One region of the Aeromonas sp. HMWF016 genome, then DNA from elsewhere that is predicted to be linked to it. Evidence: predicted binding sites of a transcription regulator. Region 1 holds the regulator's gene; the other holds the start of a gene.
The links. The regulator LexA, encoded in region 1, represses DNA repair genes until DNA is damaged. The targets are predictions, from matches to a motif close to ANCTGTNTNNNNANACAGNT.
Positions count from the first base shown of each region.

Region 2: ruvA (Holliday junction branch migration protein RuvA) is a predicted target of LexA. The motif match lies at 1,271-1,290, and genes of this name have one in related genera.

Region 1 covers NZ_CAWNWX010000022.1:34,103-37,513, reverse strand. The annotation lists gene dinF (MATE family efflux transporter DinF) at 1-365, opposite strand, end outside; gene AACS24_RS02650 (SCO family protein) at 368-994, opposite strand; gene AACS24_RS02645 (hypothetical protein) at 1,201-1,500, opposite strand; gene lexA (transcriptional repressor LexA) at 1,877-2,503, opposite strand; gene plsB (glycerol-3-phosphate 1-O-acyltransferase PlsB) at 2,708-3,411, shown strand, end outside.
Region 2 covers NZ_CAWNWX010000098.1:27,577-30,987, reverse strand. The annotation lists gene ruvB (Holliday junction branch migration DNA helicase RuvB) at 1-593, opposite strand, end outside; gene ruvA (Holliday junction branch migration protein RuvA) at 602-1,216, opposite strand; gene AACS24_RS16165 (methyl-accepting chemotaxis protein) at 1,471-3,411, shown strand, end outside.

The sequences.
Region 1 (3,411 bases):
ATTAACCGGGGCAACAGGGGGAACAGCAGCAAAAGCAGGGCCAGCCCGAGGGCAACGGCCAGCCCTAGTCCACGCAGCAGGGTATCGAGCTGGGCCCGTCCGTCAGCAGCACCGTGTGCCTGCGCCGTCAGCCCGGTGGTGGACATCCGCAGGAAGCCGAGCAGCCAGAAGATGAGATTGATAAGGGTCGCCCCGACCGACACGCCCCCGAGAAACCAGGCCTGCCCGAGATGACCGATCACCCAGGTATCCACCAGCCCCAGCAGGGGGGTGGTGATATTGGAGAAGACCATCGGCAGGGCGAGGGCAAAGACGGCGCGGTGGCGAGAGGGATCTCGCCACCAAGGAGCAACTGGGTGCGTCACTCTCAGTGACCTGTCAGCTTCAGGATGCGGGAGAAGTCGGAGAGCATGCTATCCATCTGCACCAGCGGTACCTGGCCGCGCTCCACCTTGGGTCGGAATACCCCCTGCAACTTGCCCTTGGGATTGATGAGGACGATGGAAGCGGAGTGATCGATCAGGTAATCCTTCTCCCCCTCCTTGGCGATGGAGTAGACCAGCCCCAGATTGCGCACGAACGGGAACAGCTTGTCGTGGGGCGCCGTCGCAGCCTTGAACTCGGGGTTGAAGAAGGCGGTATAGGTTTTGAGACGGGCCGGATCATCGCGCTGGGGATCCGCCGATACAAAGACCACCTGAGTGGTCGGTGCCAGCTTCTTCAGCTGATCGTAGACGGAGCGTATATCGGCCAGCGTGGTGGGGCAGATATCGGGGCAGAAGGTGTAACCGACGAAGAGAAAGGTCCAGTGTCCCAGCAAGTTGGCCGGGGTGAATGGCTTGTTGTCGGCATCGATCAGCTCGAAGTTGTTGATATCCCGTCCAACCGGATAGTAGTCAGCATGCTCCGGCCATTTTGGCTGGGTGAGGTAGAAGGCAAGGATCAGGCAGCCTGTCAGCAGCAGAAACAGCAGGGGATAGCGAAGCTTCATCATAACAAGAGACCCTTTCGGTTCAGTACACACAGCATCGATAGCCAGACAGGTGGGGGATTGTACCCCAGCAGGACATGAACTGGAGACTCCTTGTACACTGCTCTGTCAGGAACAGACCGTTTGGTTCAATTAAGCAGCAACCGCAAAAACAAAAACCGGCTCTTGAGCGAGCCGGTTTTCTGGGTCTCTGGCGCCATCCATGCCCTTCACGGGCGGTTAATGCGCCTCTGCTGCAGCATTTTGCCGAGCGCTCTGGCACTGATAGGGATCACTGGTGCCAACCAGTTTTCCTGCGACTTGGCAACACCATGGCCGCGCTTGAACAACAGCACCAGCTGTACCACCTTCTCTTTCGGGCAACCCAGCCAGAGCGTCCAGTGCGACCCCTTGTGGTGCAGCCAGAGCCCGTAAAACCAAGTCAACCGGCTACCTCTGAAAAAACGGGTGATGGAGGATACCGGTGCCAGTTCCCTCACCTCTGCATCCCATGGAGATCTCGATGCCATAACCAGTCCTCCCTGACCGACAAGTTATGCTGTTGCGCCTGCCCGACTCTGCCGGCAGCACGGCGACTTGCCATACCACGAGTGACGCCCCATGGCTGAGGCGCCCCCTCTCCCTTCATATCCCGTGAAGGTGTGTTGCCCATGCTTGTTCTGACTTTGCCCCTATTACCCGCCACAGGCCGGCAACGCATGGCACGAAGTCTCTTTATTGGCGAGACCCTGATTTGAGCATATATCCGAAATGAATGATTGGCAGCCACTCCCTTCGTCGAACTCCTATCGAGTCTCTTCGTAATGGGCTAGCGGCAAGGGCAACAGGAAAAGCGCAAAAACAAAACGGCCTCCCGCAGGAGGCCGTCTCATGGCAAAGGGGAAATTACATCCAGTCGGCGTTGCGGATCACGCCGACGGCCAAACCCTCGATGGTAAGGTGCTGGCTGGAGAGATCCACCTCGATGGGGGAGAGCTCTTCGTTTTCCGGCAGCAGCCACACCTGGCTGCCCTTGCGCTGGAAGCGCTTGACGGTGACATCCTCATCGAGACGGGCTACAACCACCTGACCGTTGCGCACCTCCTGAGTCTTGTGCACCGCCAACAGGTCGCCATCCAGAATGCCGATGTTCTTCATGCTCATCCCCTGCACCCGCAGCAGAAAGTCTGCTCGCGGATGAAACAGGGCGGGATCCACCTGATAGTGGCTCTCGATATGCTCCTGCGCCAAGATAGGTTCGCCGGCAGCCACCTTGCCAATCAGGGGCAGGCCGCTCTCTTCCAGCACCTCTTCCTCCTCTTCGAGCAGCAGGCGGATGCCGCGGGACGTGCCCGGCATGATCTCGATGACCCCTTTTTTGGCCAGGGCCTTCAGATGTTCTTCAGCCGCATTGGCCGACTTGAAACCAAGCTTCTGGGCAATCTCGGCGCGAGTCGGCGGCATGCCGGTTTCGCTCATATTCGCCTTGATCAACTCCAGCACTTCGGCCTGGCGGGGAGTAAGGGGTTTCATAGAATGGGCACCTGTCTTTTTATACAGCACACTGGCAGTATATACAGTGCAGTGACCAAGGCAAGGCAGAGCTGACATTTGTCGCGACAAACCGCTCATTTATCGCTGTTTTGATCCTGCGCAGCTGACTCATCGTACCTCTCGGCGACAAGGGGCCACCGATTTGCTATGCTCACGCCGCATTTTTTTGGAGAGCAGACGCACATGTCCCTAGGACAGAAGATTTCCAGAGCCATCTTGCAATGGCCGGTCAGCGGCTTGGTCAATCACAAGAGCCTGCCGGAAAATCCCATCACTGAACTCAATCTGGATCCGGCCAGACCCATCGTCTACGCCCTGAAGACCAGTTCGATCACTGACCTGATGACCCTGCAGCAGTGCTGTGAGGATCTCGGTCTGCCCGGCCCCTTCACGCCGCTGGAACTTAACGGCCAGCTGCTGCCGCGCTATGTCTGTCTGGATCGTCCGCCTCCCCTGTTTGGCAAACGCAGCAAGCCGCTCCCCTTCCTGCAGGAGTTCCACCAGCTGCTGGATCTGCACAAGCAGGATCCCGAACTCGATATCCAGGTGGTGCCCGTCACCCTGTTCTGGGGCCGCGCTCCGGGTCGGGAAGGCGAAGAAGCCTCCGGCCTCAACATCATCAGCAGCCTGGCGCCGAACCGGCTGAAGAAAGCGCTCATCGTGATCCTCAAGGGTCGCGAAAATCTGGTGCGCTTCTCCCCGCCGCTCTCCCTGCGCTACATGGCGGACAAACATGGCACCGACGAAGCCATCGCCCACAAACTGGCGCGGGTGGCTCGTACCCATTTCAGCCGCCAGCAACTCGCTGCCACCGGCCCGAAACTGCCGAACCGCCACCTGCTGTTCAAACAGCTGCTCGACTCCGCGGTGATCCAGCAGGCGATTGA
Region 2 (3,411 bases), on a different contig from region 1:
CGGGCACTGCGGGAGACGATATCGGTGAGATCCTTGACGTTGTAAAACTCGAGGCGCTGAACGATGCCGAAGCGATCCCGCAACGGGCTGGTGAGAGAGCCAGCCCGGGTAGTCGCCCCGATCAGGGTAAAGGGAGGCAGATCGAGCTTGATGGAGCGGGCCGCCGGCCCCTCCCCGATCATGATATCGAGCTGGTAATCCTCCATCGCCGGATAGAGCACCTCTTCCACCACCGGGCTGAGGCGGTGGATCTCGTCGATAAAGAGAACGTCGTGTGGTTCGAGGTTGGTGAGCAATGCAGCCAGATCCCCCGCTTTCTCCAATACGGGGCCAGAGGTGGTCTTGATGTTGACCCCCATCTCATTGGCGACGATGTTGGCGAGGGTGGTCTTGCCCAGACCCGGCGGGCCGAAGATCAGCAGATGATCGAGAGCCTCCCCCCGCTGCCGCGCCGCCTCGATAAAGATCTCCATCTGCTCGCAAACAGCATCCTGACCGGTATAGTCCGCCAGTTTTTTGGGACGGATGGCACGGTCGATAATGTCGTCCTCGCGGGCGGCACTGGACGAAATGAGACGATCTGCTTCAATCATCAGCTACCTCACACCAGACTACGCAGGGATTCGCGGATGATATCTTCCACTGACATGCCATCTTTGGCGATCTTGCTGACGATCTGGCTCGCCTGTTGCGGCTTGTAACCGAGCGCCACCAAGGCGCTGGCCGCCTCTTCCGCAGCATCCGGAGCCCGCAGTTCCGGCTCGCGAGATGGCAAGGTGACCGCTGCCGGAGAGAAGAGATCATGGCTGACCCATCCCTTGAGGCGATCCTTCATCTCCACCACCAGCCGTTCGGCCGTCTTCTTGCCCACCCCTGGCAGCTTGACCAGTGAGCTTATCTCTTCACGCTCGACAGAGATGACGAACTGGCTGGCAGTCATGCCGGAAAGAATCGCCAGCGCCAGCTTGGGGCCGACCCCGTTGGTCTTGATCAGCTCGCGGAACAGGGCCCGCTCCTGTTTGTGGTTGAAGCCATAGAGCAGCTGGGCATCCTCACGCACCACAAAATGGGTGTGGATGGTCGCCTCCTTGCCAATTTCCGGCAAATCATAGAAACAGCTCATCGGCATATGCACCTCGTAGCCGACCCCGCCCACTTCCAGCAAAACCTCGGGGGGCTGCTTTTCAATGACAATGCCTCTCAAGCGACCAATCACGGCTCTCTCCTCACCAATACAGCAATTCGCAAATTGGCTCATAGCATAAAGAATAACTGGATAAGTATCCAGCATGGCCCTATCGGTGGCGGCTCATCGGAGAAGCATTTTATGCAAGATCCACCATGCTTGATCCTGTGCTTTTTCAGGCACGGGATAACCGGTAGCCGACTCCGCATCTTTGGCAAACATGGCGTTGTCTGATTAGACTTATTCGGCACCTGATAGTGCAACACACCAAGGAAGGCCATCACATGAAGATTGTTACGACCTCAAATCTGGGCCTCACCATATTGCTTGGCTGCACGCTGGGCATGGGGATCGTCGGCTGGTACGGCAGCCAGCGACTGGCCAATCTGCTCTCCTATGTATTGGGGGCAGCCTGGCAAACGGCAGATGGCGCCATGGAAGGCTCCATCGAACTGGGCCACCAGCAACTGCAAATCCAAAAGATGCTCAACGGGATCCCGCTCGATAATGGCAAGCTGAATTCAGCCAAGGCGGCAACCGATGACGCTCTGAAACGGGTGGCCAACGGGCAACTCATCGAACCCTCCGCAGTCAAGAGCATGGAGCAGCAACAGCAGGACTATCGACAGCAGCAAGATGCCTTGCTGGCGCTCTATCGCAGCTATACCGATGTGGATCAATCCTTGCGCGATAATGCCGATCAATTGGCTCGCCTCTCGGAACAGATGGAGGTCATCGGTGATGAGGCCGTGGAAGGCCTGACGCAATCGCCTGACCAACCCATTAGCTGGAACGGCGGTCTGGAAACGCGATGGGAGGCTGCCGATGGCGGTATGGAGTCCAATATCGGCTTCTTGCGCCAACTCTACGCCATGGAAAAGATGCGTAGACTCGGAATCTCTGATGCCATCAAAAAGGAGCTGGAAGAGGCAATCACTTTTTATGAGAGTGCCGCCAGCCGGATGTTGGCCACGGGGCTGTTCGATGTACAGGGCAGCGGAGAATTCGGCGGTCATACGCTGTCGAGCCAATACCGCGAGCTGCAGGCCCGCCACAAACAGTTGCTGGGCAACTGGCTAACGGCACTCGCCAGTTATCAGACACAACAGGCAACCTATGAACAGAGCGCTGAGCGGCTGCAGCAGCAGCTGGTCGATGTCGAGGCAAAAGGCGATGCCACCGTAGAAGATCAGATTATCCAGCTCAATGGCATCATCGGCCAGACCAACCGTCTGATCCTGGCTGGCCTTGTATTCAGCCTCGTCATCGTCACCTTGTGTGGCTTCTGGTTGACCCGCAAACTGGTCACTCCGCTGTTGCAGGTAAATAAACGGATGCAGGATATAGCCGCGGGCGATGGCGATCTCAACGTGCGTATCAACCTGAAGCGGGATGATGAGATCGGGTCGCTTGCCAATAGCGTGGATCGCTTTATCGAGAAGTTGCAGAAGATGATCAGCTCGACGATGCACAACAACCAGCACATCAGCGAGCATGTCCATACCTCGGTCAATCGGGTGGAGGCCATCAGCCAGAGCAGCCGCCAGACAGCCGAACACGCGCTGGCTCTGCATCATGACAGTGAAGAGATGGTACAGGTTGCCACCGGAATCTCGGACAACTGCAGCATGGCCGCCCACAATGCCAATGAAGTGCGCCAGCTGACCACCGAGAGCAGCCAGTATGTCGCCTCTGCCAGCGCGGGCATGCAACGCGTAGTACAGGAGGTAAGCGAGTGCGCCATCGCCATCAACTCCCTCAAGGAGCAGGCGGGCCAGATCGGCCAGATCATCTCCACCATCAGCGGTATCTCGGAGCAAACCAATCTGTTGGCACTCAATGCCGCGATTGAGGCGGCCCGAGCAGGGGAAATGGGGCGGGGCTTTGCGGTTGTGGCTGACGAAGTGCGCACTCTTGCCAACCGCACAGCGGCTTCCAGTGCCGAGATTAGCCAGGTGATTAGCAGCATCCAGCAGCAAACCGAGACCGCCTACCTGATGATGCAGCGTAACCTCAAGACTGTGGAAGCGGGTATGCAAGACTCCGAGAACACCAAGCAGATCCTGTTCAAGGTACAAGATGCCATCGATCAGCTGGCTGATATGGTGCAACAGGTCGCCGTCGCAACCGGGCAGCTGTCACACACCCTCAGCAACTCCTCCGACAAAGTCTCGGGCATCAGCCTGCAGGCCAAAACCGGTGAACAGGAGGCGCAGGAGTGTCTG